2 regions of the Cupriavidus sp. H39 genome follow, and region 1 is predicted to be linked to the other one. Evidence: predicted binding sites of a transcription regulator. Region 1 holds the regulator's gene; the other holds the start of a gene.
The links. Region 1 encodes sigma-54, which starts transcription at its own class of promoters, with help from an activator protein. Its sites were predicted from a motif close to TGGCANGNAANCTGCTTT; they were not measured.
Positions count from the first base shown of each region.

Region 1 (14,269 bases):
TTGGTCTGCGCGGTGTCGCTGGCCAGCCCCAGCGCATGCGGGCCGATCAGGATGCCGACGGCGAGGTAGCCCAGCATCGGCGGCAGCTGCAGCATGCGGAATGCGACCACGCCGAACACGGCGGCGGCCAGCAGCACCAGGGTCAGTTCCAGCGGCGAATGCATCAGGCGGTCAGGGTGACCGGCGAGGCGCGCGGCCGACCCGGCACGGGCACCCTGCCGGCGGATATACGGCGAGCACGGGCGAGCGCGACGCGCGCCATGGGCTCGGCGAGGTGTCGTCGCATTCGTTGGTATACTTCGTCGCCATGATAGCCAATTTCGATGCGGATCGAGCACTCAGGCTCGCCCGCGACACGCTCCAGACTGAAGCCGACGCGGTTTCCGCACTTTCCGCCCGCCTGAACGGCGACTTTGCCCATGCCGTGCAGCTGATCCTGCAATGCACCGGGCGCGTGGTCGTTTCCGGCATCGGCAAGTCCGGCCATATCGGGCGCAAGGTTGCGGCCACGCTGGCCTCGACCGGCACCCCCGCGTTCTTCGTGCACCCCGCCGAAGCCAGCCACGGCGACCTCGGCATGGTCACGCGCGACGACGTGCTGATCGCCTTCTCCAATTCCGGCGAGACCGGCGAGCTGCTGTCGATCATCCCGATCGTCAAGCGCATCGGCGCGCGCCTGATCTCGGTCACCGGCAACCCGGACTCCAACCTCGCCAAGCTGGCCGACGTCCACCTGGACGCGGCGGTCGAGAAGGAAGCCTGCCCGCTGAACCTGGCGCCGACCGCCAGCACCACCGCCGCGCTGGCGCTGGGCGACGCGCTCGCGGTGGCAGTGCTCGATGCGCGCGGCTTCGGCGAGGAAGATTTCGCCCGCTCGCACCCCGGCGGCGCGCTCGGACGCAAGCTGCTGACCCACGTGCGCGACGTGATGCGCACCGGCAACGCCGTGCCCGAGGTGCGCGAAAGCACGCCGCTGGCCCAGGCGCTGATGGAAATCACCCGCAAGGGCATGGCCATGACCGCGGTGGTCGATCCCGACGGGCGCGCCATCGGCGTGTTCACCGACGGCGACCTGCGCCGCCTGCTCGAAACCCCGCGCGACTGGAAGACCGTGCCGATCGGCGAGGTCATGCACCGCAACCCGCACGTGGTCAACCAGGACCGGCTGGCGGTGGAAGCCGTGCAGGTGATGGAAGCCAACCGCATCAACCAGTTGCTGGTGGTGGACGACGAAGGGCGCCTGACCGGCGCGCTGCATATCCACGACCTGACCCGCGCCAAGGTCATCTGAGCGGCCGCGGGCCGCCACCACCAGGATTACGCCAAGGACACCATGCAGGCACTCCTCGCCTCCCTCAGCGGCATCGTCATGCGGCTGCTGCCGCTGCTGCTGATGGCCTTCGTGGCGGGCAGCACGTTCTGGCTGGTCCAGATCAACTCCCCCAAGGAAGACCAGGCCGCGCAGGCCACCAAGAAGCACGAGCCGGATTACTTCATGGACCGCTTCTCGGCCACCGAGCTGGCGCTGGACGGCAGCACCAAGATCCGCTTTACCGGCGAGCGCATGGTCCATTTCGAGGACGACCAGACCTACGAGGTCACGCGTCCCGCCATGCGCGCCTATGAGCCGGACCGCCCGCCGGTGACCGCGCGTGCCGACACCGGCCGCATGAACGCCGAAGGCACGGTGATCGACCTGTACGGCAATGGCTACGTGCTGCGCCAGCAGGGCACGGATCCGTCCAAGGACCCGCAGCTGACCGCGGCGTCGAGCTATTTCCAGCTGCTGGTCAATGACGACATCGTCAAGACCGACAAGCCCGTCAAGCTGACGCGCGGCCCGTCGGTCATGACCGCCAACGGCCTGGTCTTCAACAACGTCACCCGCGAAGTACAATTGCTCGGCAATGTACGCGGCACCATCATCACCGGGCCGTCGCCGGGCCGGGCGCCAGGGTCCTGAGCCCCGCACCGCGCGCACCGATTTCCGCGCAATCCGCACCATCACGCATCCAGACGCCCTCAAGCCACCCTGTTAACATGACCGCTTCCCTGACGACATCGTCCCGTCGACGCACCGCCCCGGCCCTGCTCGCGCTGGCCATGGCCTTCGGCCTGCTGGCCCAGCCTGCCCTTGCCGAGCGCGCGGACCGCGACAAGCCGATGGTGCTCGAGGCGGACAACGCGAGCTACGACGACGTCAAGCAGATCTATACGCTGAGCGGCAACGTGGTGCTGACCAAGGGCACCATGATCCTGAAGTCCGACGCCGCCGAGCTGCGCACCGACCCGGAAGGCTACCAGTTCGCCGTGGCCACCGCGAAGCCGGGCAAGCAGGCCTATATCCGCCAGAAGCGCGAAGGCGTCGACGAATACATCGACGGCTGGGGCGACCGCATCGAATACGACGGCAAGCAGGAATTCTCCAAGCTGATCGGCAACGCCCGCATGGCGCGGCTGCAGGGCGCCAAGCAACTCGACGAGATCCGCGGCGCGGTGCTGACCTACGACAGCCGCAAGGAACTCTACACCGCCGCCGGCGGCGGCAGCGGCGATGCCGCGGCAGCCAATCCGTCCGGCCGGGTGCGCGCGGTGCTGTCGCCGCGCCAGGACCAGAAGTCCGGCACCGCGGGCGGCGGCGGCTCGCCGCTGGACCTGAAGCCCGCGCCCGCGCCCGCCAACAAACCCTGACGCCAGTCGCCGGCCCGCGCGCCGGCGACTGCCACGCCTGAACGCCTGACCGTACCCATGACCGATAACGCCACCCTCGCCGAGAAGCCTTCCGTCGCAGCCAACGCCGTCCTGCCCGGCGGCAGCACGCTGGTCGTGCGCCACCTGAAGAAGCGCTATGGCTCGCGCACGGTTGTCAAGGACGTCTCGCTCGACGTGAAGAGCGGCGAGGTGGTCGGCCTGCTCGGCCCCAACGGCGCCGGCAAGACCACGTCGTTCTACATGATCGTCGGCCTGGTGGCCCTGGACGAAGGCGACATCGTGCTCGACGGCGACCACATCAGCGGCCTGCCGATCCACGAGCGCGCGCGCATGGGGCTGTCGTACCTGCCGCAGGAAGCCTCGGTGTTCCGCAAGCTCAATGTCGAGGAAAATATCCGCGCGGTGCTGGAGCTGCAGCAGGACCAGGGCAAGCCGCTGGCCAAGGCCGAGATCGAGCGCCGCCTGGATTCCCTGCTCGACGACCTGCAGATCGCCCACCTGCGCAACAACCCGGCACTGTCGCTGTCCGGCGGCGAGCGCCGCCGCGTGGAAATCGCGCGCGCACTGGCGTCATCGCCGCGCTTTATCCTGCTGGACGAACCCTTCGCCGGCGTGGACCCGATTGCCGTGGGCGAGATCCAGCGCATCGTCAGCTTCCTCAAGGCGCGCAATATCGGCGTGCTGATCACCGACCACAACGTGCGCGAGACGCTCGGCATCTGCGATCACGCCTACATCATCAGCGAAGGCACGGTGCTGGCTTCGGGCCAGCCGGAAGACATCATTGCCAATGACGCCGTGCGGCGCGTCTACCTGGGCGAGAACTTCCGCATGTGACAAGGCGGCCGCCCCGTGCGGGCGGCCATGGCGGCACGGCAGAGAGCCAGCGGCGATCACGGCGCATCAGCGATAGCAATTTCCGTTCCAACATCGGAAAGATGCGCATAAAATAGGTCGCATGAAACCGTCGCTACAGCTTCGCCTCTCCCAGCACCTGGCACTGACTCCGCAGCTGCAACAGTCGATCCGGCTGCTGCAGCTTTCCACGCTCGAACTGCAGCAGGAAGTCGAACAGGCGCTGACAGAAAACCCGCTGCTTGAACGGGAGAACGACTGGATCGAAAGCCCGCTGCGCGTGGCGGCCGATGGCTCGGTCAACTTACAGAGCGCCCCCGCGCCCGCCCCGGCCGAGCCCCAGGGCAATGGCGACGCGCGCGCCGACGGCGCCGCCGATGACAGCTACGGCGACAACAGCAGCGGTGACGACTACAGCAACGGCGACTGGAGCCTGGACGACTTCGCCCGGCGCCCGCAAGGCGACGAGGACGAAAAGACGCCGATGCAGCTGCGCGATGCCGAGCCCACGCTGCGCGAATACCTGATGGAGCAGCTGACGCCGCTGAAGATCTCGGCGCGCGACAAGGGTCTCGCCATCTTCCTGATCGAATCCCTCGATGACGATGGCTACCTGAGCGCCTCGCTCGAAGAGATCTGCGCGGAACTGCCCGAAGAGCTCGAGTTCGACCCCGACGAAGTCCACGCCATCCTGACGCTGCTGCAGAGCTTCGATCCGCCCGGCGTGGGCGCGCGCAATGCCGCCGAATGCCTGGCGCTGCAATTGCGCCGCCTGACCCACCCGCAACGCGAACTGGCGCTGACCATCGTTACCCATCACCTGGAACTGCTTGCGGTACGCGACTACACGCGGCTGAAGAAGGCACTGCAGGTCGATGAAGTCGCACTGAAGGCCGCGCACGACCTGATCCGCTCGCTGGCCCCTTACCCGGGCCACGCTTACAGCCGCCCCGAAGCCGATTTCGTGGTGCCCGACGTGTTCGTGCGCAAAGGCAGCGGCGGCTGGATCGCGCAGCTCAATCCCGATGTGATGCCGAGGCTGCGCATCAACGATATGTACGCGCAGATCCTGCGCGGCGCCAAGGGCGAAACCGGCACCGCGGGGCTGCAGCAGAAGCTGCAGGAGGCGCGCTGGCTGATCAAGAACATCCAGCAAAGGTTCGACACCATCCTGCGTGTCTCGCAGGCCATTGTCGAGCGTCAAAAGAACTTTTTCACCCACGGTGAAATCGCCATGCGCCCCTTGGTTTTGCGGGAGATTGCCGATACACTGGGTTTACATGAGTCAACCATCTCCCGGGTGACGACCAATAAATACATGGCTACGCCGATGGGTACTTTCGAATTGAAGTACTTCTTCGGTAGCCACGTGTCCACCGAAACCGGTGGCGCGGCTTCATCAACGGCCATCCGCGCCTTGATCAAGCAACTGATAGGAGCCGAAGACCCGAGGAATCCCCTTTCCGACAGTCGCATCGCCGAACTGCTGGGTGAGCAAGGCTTCGTTGTCGCACGACGCACCGTTGCCAAATATCGCGAAGCCCTCAAGATCCCCGCAGTGAATCTCCGCAAGTCTTTGTAGCCGAGCCCACCGCCTGCCTGGTGAGGCTCTTTCAGAAGGAGAAGCGCTATGAACTTCAAGATCAGTGGACACCACCTGGACATCACGCCCCCTCTGCGTGAGTACGTGGAAACGAAGCTGGAGCGAATCGTCAGGCATTTCGATCAAGTCATTGGCGTTAGCGTGCTGCTCTCTGTCGACAATCACAAGGAAAAGGACCGGCGCCAGTACGCGGAAATCAATCTGCATCTAAAGGGCAAGGACATCTTTGTCGAGGCGCATCACGAAGACCTGTATGCGGCGATCGACGCACTCGTCGACAAGCTGGACCGTCAGGTGATCCGCTACAAGGATCGCGTGCAAGGCCACGACCGCGAAGCGGTCAAGTACCAGATGGCCGCCGCGCAAATGCAGCAGTAACCGTGCCCGGCAGCCCGAAACGGGCTGCTGAACCAGGATTCCACAGGCAAGCCGCGCCGCGAAGCGCGGCTTTTTTGCGCCCGGGCGCCGGCTCGGCTGTGGCAGCGGAGCCAACCCTGTCACGCATAGGAACCCGAGGTGTTCGCAAGCGCAGCGTCAAGGTGTATGCTGCGCCATACAAAGAGAGAGAGAAAATCGTGGCCGCGCCTGCTCCCGCTGCGCTGCACAATGCGAGCCTAACCGCTGCTCTATAATGGGCCGGACGCCTCCCAGCCGCGCCGGCAGCGGCCAGGGAGCCAGCCGCTGCCCGGCGGAACGGTCCGCCCGCTAACTGAAATCCTGCGCATCGCCCATGAATCGTTTGGCCAAATTGCTGCCACCCGGCAACATCACCCTCGACGTCAGCGTCACCAGCAAGAAGCGTGTGTTCGAGCAGGCCGGGCTCCTCTTCGAGAACAATCATGGCGTGGCGCGCGCCATCGTGACCGATAACCTGTTCGCGCGCGAGTCGCTGGGCTCGACCGGACTCGGCGCCGGCGTGGCGATTCCGCACGGGCGCATCAAGGGCCTCAAGCAGCCCCTGGCCGCCTTCATGCGCCTGGCCGAGCCGATTCCGTTCGAATCGCCGGACGGCAAGCCGGTTTCGCTGCTGATCTTCCTGCTGGTGCCGGAACAGGCCACGCAGCAGCACCTGGAAATCCTGTCCGAGATCGCACAACTGCTGTCGGATCGCGACATGCGCGAGGGCCTGGCGACCCTGCCCACGCCCGATGCCGTGCACGAACTGCTGATTGCATGGCATCCCTGATCCACTGATTCCCCAGAGCGGGCCGGCACCAGACCGGGCAGGCGCCACGCGCTTCGCAGTCCGCCTTACCAGTCAACCCGCATGGAACTCACCGGCGTCACCTCCCAGTCTATCTTCGACGACAACGCAGCCGACCTCAAACTCTCGTGGGTCGCCGGCCTGGAAGGCGCGGACCGCGCCTTTGACGTGGAATTCGCCCGCGAAGCAACCTCCGCCGCCGACCTGGTGGGCCACCTCAACCTGATCCACCCGAACCGGATCCAGGTTCTTGGCAAACCCGAGATCACGTACTACCAGCGGCTGGACGACGAGACCCGCAAGCGCCAGATGGGCGAGCTGATCCTGCTGGAGCCGCCCTTCCTGGTGATCGCCGACGGCATGGAGCCGCCTCCGGACCTGGAACTGCGCTGCACGCGCTCGTCGACGCCCCTGTTCACCACGCCGGTGTCGTCCGCGGCGGTGATTGACCACCTGCGCCTGTACCTGTCGCGCATCTCGGCGCCGCGCGTGACCATGCATGGCGTATTTCTCGACATCCTGGGCATGGGCGTGCTGATCATGGGCGAATCGGGACTGGGCAAGAGTGAACTTGGCCTGGAACTGATTTCGCGCGGCCACGGGCTGGTGGCCGACGACGCCGTCGATTTCGTCCGGCTGGGGCCGGATTTCATCGAAGGCCGCTGCCCGCCGCTGCTGCAGAACCTGCTTGAAGTGCGCGGCCTGGGGCTGCTCGACATCAAGACCATCTTCGGCGAGACCGCGGTGCGGCGAAAGATGAAGATCAAGCTGGTGGTGCAGCTGGTGCGGCGCAACGATGGCGAGTTCGAGCGGCTGCCGCTGGATTCGCAATACTTGGACGTGCTCGGGCTGCCGATCCACATGGTCAAGATCCAGGTGGCGGCCGGCCGCAACCTTGCCGTGCTGGTCGAGGCTGCCGTGCGCAACACCATCCTGCGCCTGCGCGGCATCGACACGCTGCGCGATTTCATGGATCGCCAGCGCGCCGCCATGCAGGCCGACGCTGTCTCGCGCGGGCAGGGCCGGCTGCTTTAAGCCGCCGTTCGCCGCGGTTTGCAATTGCTTACAACGGCGTAGCCACATCCCGTCAACGTTTCTTAGGCATGCTCCGTTTTGTGCTGTAATGGGCATCACGCCCGTTACGGAAGCTGCAACGCCGACCCGGCGCGCGGCGATAAGGTTTTCCACCCCCGAGGAGAGCAAGCATGAAGACACTGATTGCGATGTGCGCGCTGGTCACCCCGTTGATCGCGGCCAGCGCATTTGCGCAGACCGCCACCCCGGCCACGCCCGCGACCCCGGCCAAGCCATCGGCTACTGCCCCGGCCACGCCTGCCGTGCCCGCCACGCCTGCTACGCCGGCCAGCCCCGACAAGCCCGCGGCCAATACCCAGCAGGACAAGATGAAGGCCTGCAATACGCAGGCCGCCGGCAAGAAGGGCGACGAACGCAAGGCTTTCATGAAGGAATGCCTGTCGAAGTCGGGCGCGCCGAAGACCCAGCAGGACAAGATGGCTTCGTGCAGCAAGTCCGGCAAGGGCAAGAAGGGCGACGAATACAAGGCCTACATGAAGGAATGCCTGTCGAAGGCAGCCTGAGCGCCACCACTGGCGAAGCAGCATGGCGAACCGGAAGGTTCGCCATTTTTGTTGGTGTCAACGTGCTGTCATGACGCAGCCAGCACCTGATGCTATGCTTCAGTTGCTATGCGCATCATCCTCATCACCGGCATATCCGGTTCCGGCAAGTCCGTCGCACTGAACGTCCTCGAAGATGCAGGCTATTACTGCGTGGACAACCTGCCGGCCCAGTTCATCCCTGAACTGACCCGCTATCTCGACAGCCAGGGCTATACGCACCTGGGCGTGGCCACCGACATCCGCAGCCGGGAATCGCTGGACCAGTTGCCCGACACCGTGCGCGCGCTGGCCCCCGAGCACCAGGTCGAGGTCATTTTCCTGACCGCCAGCACCGATGCCCTGGTGCAACGCTACTCCGAAACGCGCCGGCGCCATCCTCTGTCTGCGCGCACCGACGGTGCCGGTCCGGGTCAAGCCCCGGCCTTCAACGACACGGCGCTGATGGAAGCGATCGAGATGGAGCGCGCGCTGCTGAGCCCGCTGGCCGAAGCCGCGCACCGGATCGACACCAGCAATGTGCGCACCAATACGCTGCGCAGCTGGATCAAGGAACTGATCCGTGACGACAGCCAGCGCCTGACGCTGCTGTTCGAGTCGTTCGGCTTCAAGCACGGCGTGCCCAGCGACGCCGACATGGTGTTCGACGTGCGTTCGCTGCCCAATCCGTATTACGACCTGGCGCTGCGGCCGCTGACGGGCCGCGACACGCCGGTGATCGACTTCCTGCAGGCCCAGCCCATGGTGCTGGCGATGGCCGAGGATATCCGCGCCTACGTGGAAAAGTGGCTGCCAAGCTTCATCGCCGACAACCGCAGCTACCTGACCGTGGCGATCGGCTGCACCGGCGGCCAGCATCGCTCGGTCTATATTGCGGAAAGGCTGGCCAACTATTTCCGGGCACATGGTAATGTGCTGGTCAGACACCGAGAGCTCGCACCGGCGGGCTGACGCACGCGGCATGGCCGCCCGGGCTTCACGGGGCACCTGAGCGCAGCGTCGGCCTGGCGGCCCAAATGCTGCGCGACCCCAAGCCTGCACGCATGTCCTCGACCGACCTCTACCGTCCCACAGGGTCAGAAGACCCGCCACGGACGCTCGACAACCTGCCGCTGTTCCCGTTGCACACGGTGCTGTTTCCCGGTGGGCGGCTGCCGTTGCGCGTGTTCGAGGCGCGCTATGTCGACATGGTGCGCAACTGCCTGCGCGACAGCGCGCCATTCGGCGTGTGCCTGATCGCCAGCGGCGACGAAGTGGCCCGGCCCAACCAGGCCACCGTGCCCGAGCTGGTCGGCTGCCTGGCCGAGATCGTCGACTGCAACATGGAGCAGCTGGGCGTGCTGCTGATTCGCGCGCGCGGCCGCGAGCGCTTCCATATCCTCAGCCATGAGACCCGCGACGACGGCTTGCTGGTGGCGCGCGCCGAGCAGCTCCCGCCCGACATCATCGACTGCAAGCTCGAATTGCTGGGCGAATGCCTGGACGCGCTGCGCCGCATCGTCACGCGACTGCACGCCGAGCAGCCCGACCGCCTGCCCTTCGACGAGCCCTACCTGTGGGACGACCCGAGCTGGGTTGCCAACCGGCTGTGCGAGCTGCTGCCGGTGCCGCTGAAGGCCAAGCAGATGCTGATGGCCTTGCCCGACGCCGGCATGCGCATCGAGATCGTGCACCGCTACATGCGCCAGAACCACATGCTGTAGGCGGCGTTCCGCCCTGCCCCAATCTCAGAACAAGCCCACCCGCGCCTGGTCTTCGAGCAGCCGGCGCACCGGCGCGGGCGTGCCTACCGCATCGAGATCGTCGAGCGAAAGCCAGCGTAGGCCGGATGGCGCCGCGCGGTCCTGCTCCCGCAGGTTGGCATCGCGCGCACTCAGGTCAACCCGGATCGCGCGGATCAGCAGGCGGAAGTGCGTGAACACATGGGTCAGCTCGCCGCTCAGCGCGGCGCGCGCGGGCGTGCCGAAAGCGCGCGCGTAATCGAGCGCCCGGGTCTCGGCGTCTTCAGCGTCGAATGGCACGGTGTCGACCGGCATCTCGGGCAGGCTCCACAGGCCGCCCCAGATGCCGCTGTCCGGGCGCAGGCGCAGCAGCACTTCGCGCTCGCGCCGCACCAGCAGCATCACCGTGCTGCGCTCGGGGATGGCTGCGCGCGCCCTGGGTGTGGGCAGCACGCCGGTGAGGCCGTCGCGGCGCGCCACGCAATCGGCCGACAGCGGGCACGCGCTCGCATCGGCCAGGCAGGCCGGCTTGCCGCGCGAGCACACCGTCGCGCCCAGGTCCATCAGGCCCTGCGTATAGGCCACCATGTCCTCGGCCTGGCGCGGGCCTGACGCCGGCAAGGCCAGTTCCGCCAGTTGCCACATGCGCGTTTCCACCGCGCGCTGGCCCGGATGGCCATGGATGCCGAAGCAGCGCGCGAACACACGCTTGACGTTGCCGTCCAGGATCGGCGAACGCACCCCCGCGCTGAACGCGGCAATGGCCGCCGCGGTGGAGCGGCCGATGCCCGGCAACGTCACCAGCACCGCGGGGTCCGTGGGGAAGCGGCCGCCGTGCTCGCTGACCACCTGCATGGCGCAGCGATGCAGGTTGCGCGCGCGCGAGTAATAGCCCAGCCCCGCCCACAGCGCCATCACCTGATCGGCAGGCGCCGCCGCCAGGTCCTGCACCGTGGGCAGCTGCGCCACAAAACGCTGGAAATAGTCGATCACCGCGCTGACCTGGGTCTGCTGCAGCATGATCTCGGACAGCCAGATGCGGTACGGATCGCGGGTGTTCTGCCACGGCAGGTCGTGCCGTCCATGCTGTCGCTGCCAGTCGACCACGCGCGCGCCGAAGCCGGGCGGCACGCAGAGGTCATCGGGCAGGGCGGGAAGGGTGCGGGGGGCTGGTTTGGGGGGCATCGGTGTGCAACGGCCTGGCGCGCGGACATGGAGTCGGCGCGCCAAAGAAAAAGGCGCCGCAAGGCGCGGCGCCACATGATATACCGTCCCGCGAAGCGGGCTAGGCCACCGCCAGACTGGTGCTGTCGGCGCCTGCCGCCGGCCGCATCAGCCGCTGGACAAAGCCTTCGATGCGCCCGCTGCGTTCGTCCAGCCCGTTCAGTACTTCCTCCAGCTCGGCGATGCGGCTTTCCAGCGTGTCGGTGGCTTCATGGATGCGTTCGATCGAATCGACACGCCGGCGCAGTTGCTTCTGATGTTCGCGCACCTGCGCTTCCAGCGGCGTCATCACCGACTTGAGCCAGACTTCGATATCGCGGTTCAGCCCGCGGAAATTCTCCAGCACGCGGCTGGCCATGGTGTTGAACGCGCTTTGCACCAGCTGCGGGCGCGACCGCGTCAGCATGCTGATCGTGCCGAAATGCGCCTGCACCAGCCGCAGCGTCTCCTGCAGCTCGGCCAGGTAGCGCTCGGCGGTGAACTGCATCGGCGCGGGCAGCGTGAAGCCGTGCTCGGCATTGAAGCGCCGGTACATGCTTTCGATCAGCTGGTGCAGCTGGCCGATCTTGTTGTCGGCATCGCTCACCAGCCCGCTCAGCTGCGCGAACAATGCCTCCATGTCCTCGCGCAGGCCGCGCGAGAAGAAGCGCTCCTTCATCTGCTCGCGCGCGCTGCGCATGGTGCGGCGCACGTCGCGCAACTGCAGGCTCTTGATGATGTCGGCACTGTGCCGGCCAAAGACCAGGCGCAGCGCCTGGAACTTGCTGATGCTCTGCTCGAACTCGTCCTTCTCGCCCTGCACCCGCATCAGCATGTGCTTGACCATCGCATGGTTCTTGCCGCGCAGGCCGCGCAGTTCGAACAGCTGCTCGACGATGTCACGGCGGCGGCTCTGCAGCAGCTGCTGCGCGGCGCGCGCCATGTCCTGCACCAGCCGGTACACCTGGTCCGAGACGATCTCGCGCCGCCGCGGAATCAGCTGGTCCGACAGCACGTGCTCGAATTCCGGCAGGCCGCTGCGCGCGAGCAAGCCATCGTCATGCGTGACCTTGGCCACCAGTCCCTTCTGCGCCGACACCGGATACACGCGCGACTGCTCGATGCCCAGCACCTGCGCGGTGGTCGACACCTGCCGCGCGATCTCCTGCGCGATCTCGCCCGGCTGGCGCAGCGGATCCCACAGCCCGTCGATCTTGTTCAGCACCGCCAGGCAGCCGCGCCGGTGCCCGGCGCCGACATGGCTGCGCCACAGCTCCAGGTCGCTCTTGGTCACCCCCGCGTCGGCGGCCAGCACGAATACCACCACATGCGCATCCGGAATCAGCCGCAGCGTCAACTCGGGCTCGGTGCCGATCGCGTTCAGCCCGGGCGTGTCCAGGATCACCAGGCCCTGGCGCAGCAGCGGGTGCGGAAAATTGATGACGGCGTGGCGCCAGCGCGAGATCTCGACCATGCCCTCGGCGTCGACCGCGTAGGCGGCATCGGGATCGTTCTCGTGGTACAGCCCCAGCGCCTCGGCCTGCTCGGGCGGCACGCGCATGGTCTGCACCACGTGCTGGAACGCCTCCAGCATGCCCTCGGGCGAGGACGGATCGAGCGGCACCGAATGCCAGTGCGACGCCGACGTGCCGGCCTCGAGGAAGTCAGCGGTCGAGGCGTCCTGCAGGCGCGTCTCGATCGGCAGCAGACGGATGCTGGGCGGCTCGGCCTCGTCGTAGCGCAGTTCGGTCGGGCACATGGTGGTGCGCCCCGCCGACGACGGCAGGATGCGGCGCCCGTAGTCGGCAAAGAAGATGGCGTTGATCAGCTCGCTCTTGCCGCGCGAAAACTCGGCGATGAAGGCGACCTTGAGGCGGTCGCTGCGCAGCACGCTATGGATGCGCTGCACGCGCTCGTCGGCCTGCGCATCGTACAGGTCGTGCTGCTGCAGCCACGACTGGAATTCGGCCAGTGACTGGAGGACTCCGGTTCTCCAGGCGCCGTATTGTTCGAATTGGTGGGCGAGCGTTGTCATGGACCTGTTGGGCTGACTTGGTTTTACCTCGGGGCGCGCCACCCTGTGCGGCATGCCCGTGGTCACGCAATGCCGGTCGGCGCCCCTTCCTACATGGCATGCGGCCGGCCATTTTGTAACTTTTTATGACTGCGCACACGATACAGGTTTCCACGGCGTTTTTGTGGAATTCGCGGCCCTTGGACGGCGGCGGCCGCGCCAGTGTTGCGCCGAGCCATCGACTCATGCCGGCGCGGCGTACCGTGCAGCACTCCGCCCGCTGTCAGCGCTGGCAGTTGGGGCAATAGAAGGTAGAGCGCTGGCCCTGCACGATCTGGCGCACCGGCGTGGCGCAGACCCGGCACGGCAGGCCGGCGCGGTCGTAGACAAAGCAGTCCAGCTGGAAGTAGCCGCTGGCGCCGTCGCTGCCGACAAAATCGCGCAAGGTGCTGCCGCCGCGTTCGATTGCCTGCGCCAAGGTGTCGCGCACGGCTTGCGCAAGCCGCTCGCACCGCGCGCGGCTCAGGCGCCCGGCCGGGGTGGTCGGACGGATACCGGCACGGAACAGGCTTTCGGACGCGTAGATGTTGCCCACCCCCACCACGATGGCGCCCGCGAGCAGCACGGTTTTGATCGCGGCACTGCGGCCGCGCGTGTGGCGGTGCAGCCAGGCGCCGTCGAAGGCGGGATCGAAAGGCTCGATGCCGAGGGTGCTCAGCAACGGATGCGACGGCAGTTCCGCCTCCGGCAGCGTGGTCCAGAGGATGGCGCCGAAGCGGCGCGGATCGCGGAAGCGCAGCACGATGGTGCCGGGCTGCTGGCCTGGCACCGCCCCGGGGTCCGCGTCGAGCACCAGGTCGAAGTGATCGTGCACGCCCGGCGGCGGTGCCTCGGGCAGCACCCGCAGCGTGCCCGTCATGCCCAGGTGCACCAGCAGCCAGCCCGCGGGCTGCGCGGCGTCGGGGCTGACGCATTCGAGCAGCAGATACTTGCCGCGGCGCTCGATGCGGCGCACCACGCGGCGGGCCAGGCTGGCCTCGAGTCCCGGGTCGACCGGCCAGCGCAGGCCCCGGTGGCGCACCGCGACCGCGGCGATGCGCCGCCCCACCACATGCGGCAGCAAGCCGCGCCGGGTCACTTCGACCTCAGGCAATTCAGGCATCGAACCTCTCCGTTGGTTACCGCTCAAAACTGCTGCAGCGCCTGCCGGCGCCGGCCTGCGGCGCCAAGCAGCGCATTGTAGCGGCAGGCTACAATGCCTTTATCAATGCGCAATCTCCCATCCTTCGCCAGCGCGCGCCGGAGCACTCAATACATGTC
Region 1 is NZ_CP189848.1:668,408-682,676, reverse strand. It holds gene ACOCMH_RS18630 (monovalent cation:proton antiporter-2 (CPA2) family protein) at 1-164, opposite strand, end outside; gene ACOCMH_RS18625 (hypothetical protein) at 164-421, opposite strand; gene ACOCMH_RS18620 (KpsF/GutQ family sugar-phosphate isomerase) at 308-1,291, shown strand; gene lptC (LPS export ABC transporter periplasmic protein LptC) at 1,334-1,963, shown strand; gene lptA (lipopolysaccharide transport periplasmic protein LptA) at 2,041-2,691, shown strand; gene lptB (LPS export ABC transporter ATP-binding protein) at 2,749-3,549, shown strand; gene ACOCMH_RS18600 (RNA polymerase factor sigma-54) at 3,671-5,149, shown strand; gene hpf (ribosome hibernation-promoting factor, HPF/YfiA family) at 5,198-5,548, shown strand; gene ACOCMH_RS18590 (PTS sugar transporter subunit IIA) at 5,901-6,356, shown strand; gene hprK (HPr(Ser) kinase/phosphatase) at 6,438-7,409, shown strand; gene ACOCMH_RS18580 (PsiF family protein) at 7,580-7,972, shown strand; gene rapZ (RNase adapter RapZ) at 8,081-8,962, shown strand; gene ACOCMH_RS18570 (LON peptidase substrate-binding domain-containing protein) at 9,055-9,714, shown strand; gene mutY (A/G-specific adenine glycosylase) at 9,739-10,917, opposite strand; gene ACOCMH_RS18560 (dynamin family protein) at 11,018-12,970, opposite strand; gene mutM (bifunctional DNA-formamidopyrimidine glycosylase/DNA-(apurinic or apyrimidinic site) lyase) at 13,233-14,111, opposite strand; gene ACOCMH_RS18550 (tetratricopeptide repeat protein) at 14,265-14,269, shown strand, end outside.

Region 2 (14,269 bases), on a different replicon from region 1:
CGCAAGGCCGAGGCCTGCCAGGAAGTGGTGGATGCCATCAACGCCCGCCATGGCGCCGGCACCGCGATTGCGGTCGCGGCCAACATCTCTTCAAAGGAAGACCTGCAGCACCTGGTCGACGAGACCAACCGCGCCTTCGGCAAGATCGACGTACTGGTCTGCAATGCCGCGTCCAACCCGTACTACGGGCCGATGAGCGGCGTGTCGGACGACCAGTTCCGCAAGGTGCTGGACAACAACGTCATCTCCAACCACTGGCTGATCCAGATGGTGGCGCCGCAGATGATCGACCGCAAGGACGGCTCGATCATCATCGTGTCGTCGATCGGCGGCCTGCGCGGCTCGCCCACCATCGGCGTCTACAACATTTCCAAGGCTGCCGACTTCCAGCTGGCGCGCAACCTGGCGGTCGAGTTCGGGCCGCACAATGTGCGCGTGAACTGCATCGCCCCCGGGCTGATCAAGACCGACTTCGCCCGTGCGCTGTGGGAGGATCCCGAGCGCTACAAGCAGTCCACCCAGGGCGCCCCGCTGCGCCGCATCGGCGAGCCCGTCGAAATCGCCGGCGCGGCCGTGTTCCTGGCCTCCGCGGCCAGCACCTTCATGACCGGCCAGGCCATGGTGGTGGACGGCGGCGTGACCATCTGAGCCTTTGACGCACGCGTTGCATGGCGGCCGGCGCTGACTGCGCCGGCCGCTTTCCTGCATTTCCCTCAACCTGCAGTGCAGTTCCGGGAGGCAGTCCATGTCGAGCAATACGCAGTTGGCCAGCCATTGGCCGGTCATGTCGCTGGCCGAGGCGCACGCCCGCCTGACCGCGCCCGGCGCGCCCTTCGAAACCGAAACCCGCGTGATCCGCGGCATCCCCACCACGGTCTGGAAGAACGCCCCGCCCACGCTGCGCGAGCTGCTGCTGGCCACGCGCGCGTTTGCCGAGCGCACCTTCGTCGTCTACGAAGACGAGCGCGTCTCCTACGATGCGTTCCTGCGCGCCGCCGTCGCCATGGCCCAGGCGCTGGTGCGCGACGGCGTGCGCAAAGGCGACCGCGTGGCACTGGCCATGCGCAACTTGCCCGAGTGGCCGGTGGCGTTCTACGGCGCGCTGCTGACCGGCGCCATCGTGACCCCGCTCAATGCCTGGTGGACCGGCCAGGAGCTGGAATATGGCCTCGCCGATTTCGGCAGCCGCATCGCGATTGTCGATGCGGAGCGGCTCGACCGGATCCTCGAACACCTGCCGGGCTGTCCGGCGCTGGAACGCATCTACGTATCGCGCGCGGGCACTGCCCCGGCCGAGCCGCGCGTGACGGCGCTGGAAAGCGTGATCGGCCCTTCGGCCAGCTGGGCGGCGCTGCCGGACCAGGCGCCGCCGGCAGTCGAAATCGATCCCGACGACGACGCCACCATCTTCTACACCTCGGGCACCACCGGCAAACCGAAGGGCGCGCTGGGCACGCATCGCAACTCCACCTCGGTGGCGGTGGCCGGCGGCTTCAGCCCGCTGCGCAACCTGCTGCGCCGGGGCGAACCCATGCCGGCGCCGGATCCGGCCGCGCCGCAAAAATCAATGCTGCTGGCGGTGCCGTTCTTTCACGTCACCGGCTGCATGGCGGTGCTCAACGGCGCCATTGCCACCGGCGGCAAGATCGTGCTGCTGCACCGCTGGGACGCGCTGCGCGGCATGGAACTGATTGAGCGCGAGCGCTGCACCGCGGCGGGCGGCGTGCCCACCATCGCGTGGCAGATCCTGGAGCATCCGAAGCGCGGCCGCTTCGACCTGTCGTCGCTGGAGAACATCAACTATGGCGGCGCGCCTGCTTCGCCCGAACTGGTCCGGCGTATCCGCGAGGTGTTCCCGCTGGCCGCGCCGGGCATTGGCTGGGGCATGACGGAAACCTCGTCCACCTTCACCAGCCATAGCGCCGAAGAGTACGTGATGCGCCCCGACAGCAGCGGCCCCGCGCTGCCGATCGGTGAAATGAAGGTGGTCGACGGCCGCGGCCAGGCGCTGCCGCCCGGTGAAACCGGCGAACTGATGGCGCGCGGCGCCAATGTCGTGCGCGGCTACTGGAACAAGCCCGAGGCCACTGCCCAGACCTTTGTCGATGGCTGGCTGCGCACCGGCGACATTGCCCGGCTCGATGAAGAGGGCTACGTCTATATCGTCGACCGGATGAAGGACATGCTGATCCGCGGCGGCGAGAACATCTACTGCATCGAAGTGGAAAGCGCGCTGTACGAGCACCCCGCGGTCATGGACGCCTCGGTGGTCGGACTGGCGCACCGGACGCTGGGCGAGGAGCCGGCCGCCGTGGTCAGCCTGAAACCGGGCATGCAGGCGACCGAGGCCGAGCTGCAGCATTTCGTGCGCGAGCGGCTGGCGGCCTTCAAGGTGCCGGTGCGCATCCTGATTTACCACGAGATGCTGCCGCGCAATGCCAATGGCAAGATCATGAAATCGAACCTGCGCAAGCTGTTCGACGCAGCCGCGTAAGCTCAAGCAGCGCGACCGCATCGATCCGACCCACCAACAAGGAAGCAAAAATTGACCGACCAAGCCAAGCCGGATCCCTTGCTGTTTAACGCCGTGCGGGCCCTTGGCGCGGCAGCACTGGCCGCGCTGCTGGCCGGCTGCGCCGCCGGTGGCACCAACCTGTCCGCGGTGCCGGAGTTGCGTCCCGGCGTGCCGGCCGGCTACCTCGCCGCCGATGCGCGCCCCGACAGCCTGAAGCTGCTGTCCGCGCCGCCGGCGCAGGGGTCGGCCGCGCTGGCGCTGGATGAAGAGTCCGCGCGCCAGGCCGGTTCGCTGCGTGGTTCGCCACGCTGGCAACTGGCTGCCGAAGATGCCGTGCTGACCTTCCCCCAGGCGGCCAGCGCCTTTTCCTGCGCGCTGGGCGTGCCCGTCAGCGAGAAAGACACCCCTTACCTGAACATCCTGCTGCGCCGCAGCCTGGTCGACGCCGGCCTGTCCACGTACAAGGCCAAGGACCATTACAAGCGGACCCGCCCCTTCGTTGCCACCAAGACCCAGATGTGCACGCAGGCCGAGGCCGCCAAGCTGGAGAAAGATGGCTCCTACCCGTCCGGCCACAGCGCCATCGGCTGGGCCTGGGCGCTGATCCTGACCGAGATCGAGCCGGCCCGCGCCAATGAGTTACTGGCGCGCGGCCGTGCCTTCGGGCAGAGCCGCGTGGTTTGCAATGTGCACTGGCAGAGCGATGTCAATGCGGGTCGCACCATGGCGGCAGCAACGGTGGCGCGGCTGCATGCCGACCCGACCTTCCGCGCCGACCTGGAACGGGCCCGCGGCGAAGTGGCTGCCGCGCGCGCGGCGGGCGTGCGGCCATCGCGCGACTGCCAGGCGGAAAGCGCAGCGCTGGCGCCCTGAGCCCAGCACAACGGCACAAGCCGCCGGCGCGGTTATTTCACCGGAATCACCGTGCCGGCCGGCACCGGTACGGCGGTCACGCTATTCTGCGGGCTGCCGCTGACGATGCGATCCGAATACGTCAGGTAGACCAGCGTATTGCGCTTGCGGTCGACGGCGCGCACCACGTGCAGCGCCTTGAACAGGATCGACATGCGCTCGGAGAAGACATTGTCCTGCTGCCTGATCGGTCCCTTGAAGCCGATCGGGCCCACCTGCCGGCACGCGATCGAGGCCTCGGGCGGGTCCTCCGCCATGCCCAGCTGGCCCTTGATGCCACCGGTGCGGGCGCGCGACACGTAGCAGGTAATGCCGTCCACCTGGGGATCGTCATAGGCTTCGATCACGACCTTGTCGGATCCGGTCATGCGGAAATTGGTGCTGACGCTGCCGATCTCCTCGGCACTGGCAGCCGCAGCGGCGGTCACGCAGGCGGCGGCCAGCAGGGTGCGGACGAATAGGTGGTTGCGCTTCATGGCGGTATCGCGAGGCATTGGCACTCAGTTCACGGACGACTTGATGTCGCCGTGGCGCTTTTCCATTTCCTGGCGCAGCGCGCGGCGCTGCTGCGCGGCGGCAAAGCGCTGGCGTTCGACCTCGTCGCGCGGCTCCAGCGGCGGCACCTCGGCGGGGGTGCCGTTGTCGTCCACCGCCACCATGGTGAAATAGCAGCTGTTGGTATGGCGCACCAGCTTGCTGCGGATGTTCTCGGTGACCACCTTGATGCCGATCTCCATCGAGCTGCGGCCGGTGAAGTTGACCGATGCCAGGAAGGTCACCAGCTCGCCCACGTGGATGGGCTGGCGGAACACCACCTGGTCTACCGACAGCGTGACCACGTAGCGGCCGGCATAGCGGCTGGCGCACGCATACGCCACCATGTCCAGGTACTTGAGGATGGTGCCGCCGTGGACGTTGCCGGAAAAGTTGGCCATGTCCGGCGTCATCAGCACGGTCATGGAAAGCTGGTGGGACAGGTCATTCATGATGCGGGATACGAAGATTGCGGGGGCGGGATTGCCGGCATGCGGGCGCCGGCAGTTTAACCCGGATCGCCGCGCCGTTGCCGGCGGGCATGCCGCAGCGCGGCCCCCGGCCCCGGGGCACAAAAAAAGCGGCCTGCCAGGCCGCTTCTTTCGCTATGGACGCAAACTGCTTACTTTTTCTTGTTCACGGCGTCCTTGAAACCCTGGCCGGCCGAGAACTTGACCGTCTTGGCGGCCGGAATCTTGATGGTTTCGCCGGTGCGCGGATTGCGGCCGGTGCGGGCAGCGCGCTTGCCGGCACTGAAGCTGCCAAAACCCACCAGCGTTACAGAATCGCCCTTTGCCACTGCCTTCTTGATACTGTCCAGCGCTGCGTTGAGCGCACGCTCGGCGGCGGCATTGCTCAATTCTGCTTCCGCGGCGATGGCCGATACCAGTTCACCTTTATTCATGGCTGATTTCCCTTGTTGGTCGTCGTCACCGATGTGCGTGCCTCGCGGCAGGCCATCGATCGGCGCAGTCTAATCTGCCCGTCGCGCGTTGAGCAATCCCCAGTGGCACCAATGCGACAAAAAAACCCGCAAATCCTTGCTTGAGGCCGGTTAGCGGGCAATTTCCCCTGCTGTTCGCGCTTGCCAGGCGCCCCTTTATGCCAGGCTCGAGCGGCAGTTCGGAATCGTGCCCGCGAAAACTACGCAGCATAGGACAGATTCCCCGAAATGGGGCGATGCACCACAACGGGTCGCCCGATGCGCCCTTTCGCTCCATGCTGGCGCAGCGCGGGTCCGCCGCTGACGGCGGGCCCATGGCCACCGTGCTGCACGAGATCGACTGTGTGCGGCATGCCGGTGCGGCTTTTTACCCGGCACGGTGCAAGCGGCACCAGGATGCAGCCATCACTGGAACGCTTTTTGCATACTGATGCGCCCATTTTGAGCATGAGGTCACTTATGGACAACTGGAAGACCGGCACCGACGCGCTCTTTATCCTGCTTGGCGCCATCATGGTGCTGGCCATGCACGCCGGCTTTGCGTTCCTTGAACTTGGCACGGTACGCAAGAAAAACCAGGTCAATGCGCTGGTAAAGATTCTGGTGGATTTCGCCGTCTCCACCATCGCCTATTTCTTTATCGGCTACACCATTGCATATGGGGTGCAGTTTTTTTCCGGCGCCGAAACGCTGGCCCAGAAAAATGGTTACGAACTGGTCAGGTTCTTTTTCCTGGCGACTTTTGCCGCCGCCATTCCTGCGATTATCTCCGGCGGTATTGCCGAACGCTCGCGCTTCAACCCGCAACTGGTCGCCACGTTCGTGCTGGTGGGTTTTGTCTACCCGTTTTTTGAAGGCATGATGTGGAACCAGCGCTACGGCGTGCAGGACTGGCTGACGCGTGTTGCCGGCGCGCCCTTCCACGACTTTGCCGGTTCGGTGGTGGTGCATGCGCTGGGCGGCTGGATTGCGCTGCCCGCGGTGCTGCTGCTGGGCGCGCGCCGCGGCCGCTACCAGAAGGACGGCCGCATCAGCGCGCATCCGCCCTCGAACATCCCGTTTCTGGCGCTGGGCGCCTGGATTCTTGCGGTGGGCTGGTTTGGCTTCAATGTGATGAGCGCGCAGACCGTCGACAAGATCAGCGGCCTGGTGGCGATCAATTCGCTGATGGCGATGGCCGGCGGCACGCTGGCCGCCTGGATGGCCGGACGCAACGATCCGGGCTTTGTCTACAACGGGCCGCTGGCCGGCCTGGTGGCGGTATGCGCAGGCTCAGACCTGATGCATCCGCTTGGCGCACTGGTCACCGGTGCCGTGGCGGGGGCGCTGTTCGTCTATATGTTCACGCTGGCGCAAAACAAGTGGCATATCGACGATGTGCTTGGCGTGTGGCCGCTGCACGGGCTGTGCGGCGCGTGGGGCGGCATCGCCGCGGGCATCTTCGGCGCGAAGGCGCTGGGGGGCCTTGGCGGGGTGTCGCTCGGCGCGCAGTTACTGGGCACCCTGCTTGGCATCGTGGTGGCGCTGGCCGGCGGCACGCTGGTCTATGGCACGCTGAAGCCGCTGGTGGGTATCCGCCTCGACGCCGAGGGCGAGTTCAATGGCGCCGACCTGACGCTGCACCGGATTTCCGCGACCCCCGAGCGCGAAACCAACTGGTAATACCCGCCAGCGCATTTCCGATATAAACCGACGAGCCGTGCAACGCGGCTTGTCTTAACAATTATTTGCTTGCACTTCCAGGCGCGGCCTCTCAATAATTGCCGTGCCCAGGGATTGCGCCGCCACGGCGCGCAGGGGCTCGCACGCAGCGGCCGGCTGGTTCGGGGATTGTTGGGTCGGCGGCTGAGCGTCACACCCACATGAAAGGAATACGCCGATGGACGCCTCTACCTTCGACAACCTCAAGACCCTGGTGGTCGCCTACGCTACCGAATTCGGCGTCAAGATCCTGGCGGCCCTCGCCTTCTGGGTCATTGGCCGCTGGCTGATCCACGTCGTGGTGCGCATGGTGCAGAACGCGCTCGGCAAGCAGAAGGTCGATCCCACGCTGCTGCGCTATGTCGGCTCCATCGTCACCGTGACGCTGAATGTGGTGCTGGTGATCGGCATCCTCGGTTTCTTCGGCATCCAGACCACCACCTTTGCCGCGCTGATCGCCGCCGCCGGCGTGGCCATCGGCATGGCTTGGTCGGGGCTGATGGCAAACTTTGCCGCCGGCGCCTTCCTGGTGGTGCTGCGCCCGTTCAAGGTGGGCGACTTCGTCACCATTGGGGGCATAAGCGGCACGGTGCGCGAAATCGGCCTGTTCGCGACCACGCTGGACACGCCGGACAATGTCCAGACCGTGATCGGCAACAACAAGATCTTCAGCGACACCATCCAGAACTTCACCGCCAATGCGTTCCGGCGCGTGGAACTGAAAGCGCAGCTGGCCGGCAGCACCGACGTGGCCGACGCGTCGGCACTGCTGAAGACCCGCATCGCCGAAATTCCCAACGTGCTGGCCGAGCCGCCGGTCGACGTCGAGATCCTGGAGTTCACGCTGGTCGGCCCGGTGCTGGCGGTGCGGCCCTATTGCCACAACGACCATTACTGGCAAGTCTATTTCGACACCAACCGCATCCTTCGCGAATGCTTCGGCCAGGCCGGCTACGCCGCGCCGATGCCGGCCCACATGGTAGTGGTCCAACAGGCCGCGGCGCAGCAAGCTGCCGCGCAGCAGGCCGCCTGAACTGGCGCGCGGCGGCGATGTCAGCGGGTGCCCGGGCGTGCGCCTGCGCCCGAGCGCCCGTAATGGCGCATCAGCACCGCGCCGGCGCCGCAGGCCGCCATCACCACGCCCAGCGGCAGCGCGCTGCCGTCGCGCCACACGCTGACCGCGGCGCCGCCGAGCGTGCCGAGCGAAAACTGCAAGGTACCCATCAATGCCGAGGCCGTGCCGGCGCGATGCCCCTGGTGCGCGAGCGCCAGCGCCGATGCGTTCGGCGAGACGCAGCCCAGCGCACCGATAAACACGAAGAAGCCGGCCAGCAACACCGGCAGCACCGCCATCCCCGCCAGTGCGGCCACCGCCAGCACCGTCCCCGCGGCAAGGGCCGCCAGCAGCGTAGCGCCCAGCACCTGGTCGAGCGAACGCCCGCGCACCAGCCGGGCATTGAGCTGCGACATCGTGATCAGCCCCAGCGCATTGGCACCGAACACAAACCCATAGTGCGAAGGCGCGATGCCGTGCAGTTCGATCAGCACGAAGGGCGAACCCGAGATATACGCAAACATGCCCGCCGAGCCGAAGCCGGCCGACAGCGAATAGCCCAGGAACTCCCGGTCGCGCACCAGTTCCGCATAGCTGCGGGCCACGGTGCCGAGCCGCAGCGGCGCCACATGGCCGCGATCCAGCGATTCCTCCATGCGCAGGTGGACCAGCAGCAGGATCAGCAGCCCGGCCCCCGCCAGCACCCAGAAGATGGCGCGCCAGCCCGATACGGTCAGGACTGCACCGCCGATGATCGGCGCCAGGATCGGCGCCACGCCCATCACCAGCATCAACGAGGAAAACGCCCGCGCCGATTCATGCGCCTCAAGCCGGTCGCGGATCACCGCCCGTGCCATCACCATGCCGGCGCAGCCCCCCAGTGCCTGCAGGAAGCGCCATAGCATCAGCGATTCCACGTTGCGCGCCAGCGCGCAGCCCACGGCGGCGACGACGTAGAGGCACAGCCCGACATAGAGCGGCGGCTTGCGCCCGAAGCGGTCGCTGAAGGGACCATAGAAGGCTTGTCCGATTGCGAGCCCGACCAGGAAAGCGCCGAGGGTCAGCTGGACCTGGCCGATGTCGACGCCCAGATCGCCCGCCAGCGTCGGAAAACTCGGCAGGTACATGTCGATCGACAGCGGCGCGATCGCCATCAGCGAGCCGCAGATCAGCAGCCAGGCAGGAAAACGCGGCGTCGAGGCGGCGCTTGGGGAATGAGGCATGGAGGACAGTATCCGACGGCGATGGCGCTGCCCTGCGCAGCCGTACCGCACGGGCCGCGCAGGGAAAGACCTAATTGTTGCACAACATAACCAATGCGGCGGGGCCGCGACTAAGATCGCTTGCGGCCAGTCGCGCAGGAAAACCGGCCTGTCAGTTTCCCTGCCGAAGGCGGGTCCGGCAAAGCTGGCAAACCTCGCAGGATTGGTGAATAGTGGCGTCAGGCGCTGGCGTTCATGGCCTCTGCCACGCCGCAGCGCGAACACGCTTGCGGGACGCGACTTTCATGCGCCACGGGGTCGAGGGTACAATGCCAGCCTGTCGGCGTAAGACTCGCCGTCGGCCTCGCAGAGAGGGACGGCAAGTACAGGTCCCCGCAACATTAGCCTGCATGAGAATACGACACACGCCGCTTTTCGCTTCGCCAGGCATCGCCGCACTCGCGGCCGTGCTGCTGCTGCCGCTGCCCCTGACGGCCAAGGCAGCGCCGGCGCAGTTGCGCACTGCCAGCGTCCCGATGCTGGTTCCCGCGGCTGATGAAGCCGACCCGGTGGCCCGCATGCTCAAGGGCGCGGCCACCGGCCAGAACACCGGCGCCGCCGGCGTGCCCGAACTGCTGCGCAACGCCACCCGCCCCGACAACGTGCTGGCGCGCGCCTGCCGGCAACTCAACGACGCCCTGCCGATCGAGATCGACGGCGAGACCCGCCTGCGGCGCTGCCAGTCGGTTCCGGGCAAACACGTGTTGTTCCAGCTGGAACTGACCAATTACCGTGGGCCGATGCTGGACCTGGCCAGTTTCGAGGTGAATTACGCCGCGCCGTTGCAGCGCAATATCTGTGCGAACCGCGATGTCGAGATCCTGACCAAGCTGGGCGTCAGCATGTTGTTTCGCTACATGACCCGCAAGGACCGCGGCGAGCGCCGCATCGGCGACGTCTATATCAACGGCCCGATCTGCAGCGCTGCGCTGCGCTGACAGGCGACCGCCGCAAGCAAAACGGCCCGCTCGCGCGGGCCGTTTTTTTGCCTTGTGCAACCCGCTTCATGCGGCGCGCGGTCGCAGCGGCACCACGTTGGCGGCGCGCCGTACCAGCATGCGCGTGTCTTTCCAGCCGGCGTCGGCCAGCGGCGAGCCCCACACCAGTTCATGCAAGCGCGCCAGCGCGAACGGATTGCCGAGCAACACATGCTTCTGCGCCGGCGTGAGCGCGCGCGGCCCGTGCGTCAGCGCATGCTCGACCAGGCTCTCGTGGCGCTTGCGTGCCGAATCCGGCTGCACCACGCGCGGCGTCGCGGTCGCGCACATCAATGCATTGGTGACCGGGTCCACCACGGCGTCGATGAAGTTCGGCGTTTCGGCGGCATTTTCGACATGCTGCTGCGTTTCAACGATCTCGCGCGGCACCAGCGTTTCTTCCGGGATCATGAACAGCCCGGCGTTGCGCGAAACGCGCCCCAGCGACACCCGCGACAGCATCACCGACAGCGGGATCGACAGCGCCAGCGACCCGACGATCGGCAGCAGCCACAGCACATAGGACGGGTTCAGCCAATACACCAGCCCGCCCCACGCCAGCCCCAGCGCGGTATGCCAGCCGTGGCGGCGGAAAGCTTCGCCCCAGGTGGTCTCGGCATCTTCGCGCGGCGGCGATTTCCAGGAAATGCCCCAGCCGCTGTACGCCGCGATCACGAACTTGGTATGGAACAGCATGCGCGTAGGCGCCAGCAGCGCGGACAGCAGCACCTCGATCAGCATGCTGGCAAAGAGCTGCACCGCGCCGCCGTAGCGCCGCGCCTGCTTCATCAGCAGCGCCACGCTGGCGAGCTTGGGCAGGAACAGCAGCGTGGCCGTGGCCGAGAACAGCGCCAGTGCCTTTTCCGGATGCCATTCGGGCCAGGTCGGGAACAGCTGGTATTGCTGCGTAAAGTATTCCGGCGGCACCAGCGCGTGCTTGGCCAGCATCGCCGTGGACAGCAGCAGGAACAGCAGCCACAGCGGGGCCGACAGGTACGCCATGATCCCGGTCAGGAACACCGCGCGGTGCACGACGTGGAAGCCCTGCTTGAGCCACAGCCGGAAGTTCATCAGGTTGCCCTGGCACCAGCGGCGGTCGCGCTTGACCTCGTCCAGCAGGTTCGGCGGCAGTTCCTCGTACGAGCCCTCGAGGTCGTAAGCAATCCACACGCCCCAGCCGGCGCGGCGCATCAGCGCGGCCTCGACAAAGTCGTGCGACAGGATTTCGCCCGACAGCGGGCCGCGGCCTGGCAGCGGCGCCAGCGCGCAGTGTTCGATGAACGGCCTGACGCGGATGATGGCGTTGTGGCCCCAGTAATGCGACTCGCCCAGTTGCCAGTAGTGCAGCCCGGCGGTGAACAGCGGGCCGTACACACGCGTGGCGAACTGCTGCACGCGCGCATAAAGCGTTTCGCGGCCCACTGCCAGCGGCGCGGTCTGGATGATGCCGGCGCCGGGGTTGGCTTCCATCAGCCGCACCAGCGTGGCCAGGCAGTCGCCGCTCATCACGCTGTCGGCGTCGAGCACCACCATATAGCGGTACTTGCTGCCCCAGCGGCGGCAGAAATCGGCCACATTGCCGGTCTTGCGCTTCACGCGGTGGCGGCGCCAGCGGTAAAAGATGCGGCCGAAGCCGCCGACGGCGCGGCACAGTTCCATCCAGGCATCGTGCTCGGCGGTGCGCAGGTCCGGATTGCCGCTGTCCGACAGCACGATGAAGTCGAAGTTGGACAGGTGCGGCGTGCGCGCCAGCGATTCATAGGTGGCGCGCAAGCCCGCGAAGACGCGCGTCACGTCTTCATTGCAGATCGGCATGATGATCGCGGTGCGGGCCTCGGGCGCTATCGGCGCGTCGGGCCGGTCCGGCACCGCCGAGCGCGAGATCAAATGCTTGTCGCCCCCCTTGGCCAGCACCAGGAAGCCCATCATCGCGGTCCAGAAGCCGGCCGACACCCATGAGAACAGGATGGCGAACAGCACCAGGATGGCGATCTCGAGCGGATCCGTGCCGTGGTACGGCAGCACGTTGGTCATGAAGTACGTCGCCAGCACGGTCTGGAGCGCGACCAGGCCCAGCAGCACCCAGCGGCGGTGCGAGCCCGCGGGATGCCATTTGCCTTCGGCGTCGGGCCCGTCGTGCAAGGTGTCCCACGTCTCGGGCACCGGCGGGCGGCCCAGCATGCGGCGCCACGTGTTGCGCAGCCAGCCAGTAACGATATGCGGCGGCCACTGGCGCGGCACCATCGAGCTGCGCTCGGGCGCGGGGCCGGTGTCGGCCTTGACGGTGCCGTCTTCGCGCCGCCGCAGCAGCGGCGCGCCGCCAACCTGAGGATTGCCGTAAGCCATGGCGAAGCGGCGGCCCACCGAGGCGTAGGCGCTGCTGCCGTGCGCCGGCGGCGTGTCCTTGCCGGCCAGGCGTGACTGCAGGCGCGTGATCGCCTCCTGCGCGTCGCGGCCATCGGCCGTGACCGGGATCACCGGCGCCACGGAAGCCCGCGGCGTGGCGGGTGCCGCCGCGGCGGCGGCCATGCTCGGGCTATCGGCCAGCAGTTCGCTGCGCGCTTCCGGCGATACGGGCAGGCGGTCGAGATAGCGCTCGCATGCCGCCGCCTGGGCCGGTCGCTGCTTTAGGCGGGGGGTAAGATGTAGCTCCACGTCTCGGATAGGGTTGTATTGCCGTTGCGAAGATAGCCGCGCAACTCTACCGGCTTGGTTTCATCCTTGCGGCGCATCAGCATGGTCATGCGCCAGCCACCGGTCGCGTCATTGCGCTGCACCGATGTCTTCAGCAGCTCGCCGTTGGCATCGGCCGAAACCACCGGGTCGATGCGCACGTCCGCCGGCAGCCTGCGGAAGGCCGGGCCTTCGAAGTCCACCACCAGCGAAAAGCTCGTGTCCTCCTTGCTGCGCGTCTGGCCCTGGCCCATGCGGGTCTGGGTCACCCACGACAGCGGCGGCTCTTGTTCGCCGTCCTTCTGCCACAGCAGGCGGTACTCGTAATCGAAGGCTTGCTTCGGCTTGGGCGGGTTGTCCGGCACCCAGTACGCGACGATGTTGTCATTGGTCTCGTCCGGCGTCGGGATCTGTACCAGCTCCACCCGGCCCGAGCCCCAGTTGCCGCGCGGCTGCACCCAGCCGCTTGGCCGGCGCTCGTACCATGCGCCGATCTCCTGGTAGCTGTTGAAGCTGCGATCGCGCTGCATCAGCCCGAACCCCTGCGGATTGGTCGCGGCGAACGAAGTCACCAGCAGCCGCTTGGGATTGACCAGCGGGCGCCAGACCCATTCCCCGGTGCCGAGGTGGATCGACAGGCCGTCCGAGTCATGCACCTCCGGCCGGAAATCCTGCGCGGGCGACGGCTGGTTCTCGCCGTACAGGTACATGCTGGTCAGCGGCGCGAGGCCAAGCTTGGTCACGTTCTCGCGCAGGTAGAGGCGCGACTTGACCTCCATCGCGGTCTCTGCTCCGGGCTTGATGGTGAAACGGTACGCCCCGCTCATGCGGCGCGAATCCATCAGCGCATAGATGGTGATTTCCTTGGCATTGGGGCCCGGGCGTTCGATCCAGTATTCAACGAAACGCGGGAACTCCTCGCCCGAGTTGAGCGCGGTATCCACCGCCAGGCCGCGGGCCGAGAGCCCGTACCACTGGTCCTTGCCGAGCGCGCGGAAGTAGCTGGCGCCGAGGAACGACGCCAGCTCGTCCTTGCGCTTGCCCTGGTTCAGCGGATACAGGATGCGGAACCCGGCATAGCCCAGGCCCTTAAGCTTGGCGGCATCGACCTTGTGCGGGCCGTAGTTGAACGCGGAAGGGTCGAAGCGGAATTCGCGCACGCTGTTGCCGACCACTTCATGGATGCGCACGGGCTGGTCGAACACCATGCCCTCGTGGAAGAACGACAGCTCGAACGGCGAACGCGTGCCGCGCCAGGCGAAGCGCTCCGGCTTGTATTCGATCTCGCGGTAGCGCTCGTAGGTTAGCTCGCGCAACTCCCGCGGCAGGTTCTGCGCAGGCGCCTTGTAAGGCGACGCCGCCAGCTGGCGCGCGCGCGCCGCGACGGTGTCGAAGTCGAACGCGTGGGCCGCCATCGCACACAGCGCCAGCGCCCCCACGCCGAACCAGCCCGCGATCCGTGCACCGGCCCGCGCGGCGCGGCGACGGGCACCCGGCCCGGCGGGCAAGGTAAACGGTTCGGCAATTCGTGGCGTGGCGATCTGTGACATGTATGCCAGGGTGAGCGGTTGAATCGGAGCGGTCGGCATCGGCGACCTGAACGAAGAAGGACACGGCAAGGGATGAGCCGGGCGCCGAGCGGCGAGGCCCTGACGCGGGGCAAGTTGCCCGCGGGGCACCGTGTCCGGTTTGTTGCGA
Region 2 is NZ_CP189846.1:1,947,224-1,961,492, forward strand. It holds gene ACOCMH_RS09250 (SDR family oxidoreductase) at 1-648, shown strand, start outside; gene ACOCMH_RS09255 (class I adenylate-forming enzyme family protein) at 746-2,494, shown strand; gene ACOCMH_RS09260 (acid phosphatase) at 2,546-3,388, shown strand; gene ACOCMH_RS09265 (CreA family protein) at 3,421-3,903, opposite strand; gene ACOCMH_RS09270 (acyl-CoA thioesterase) at 3,928-4,413, opposite strand; gene ACOCMH_RS09275 (HU family DNA-binding protein) at 4,584-4,865, opposite strand; gene ACOCMH_RS09280 (ammonium transporter) at 5,364-6,566, shown strand; gene ACOCMH_RS09285 (mechanosensitive ion channel family protein) at 6,784-7,638, shown strand; gene ACOCMH_RS09290 (Bcr/CflA family multidrug efflux MFS transporter) at 7,659-8,882, opposite strand; gene ACOCMH_RS09295 (hypothetical protein) at 9,272-9,859, shown strand; gene mdoH (glucans biosynthesis glucosyltransferase MdoH) at 9,926-12,553, opposite strand; gene ACOCMH_RS09305 (glucan biosynthesis protein G) at 12,526-14,121, opposite strand.
Region 2: the regulator sigma-54 is predicted to act here: its motif matches at 5,314-5,331, upstream of ACOCMH_RS09280 (ammonium transporter).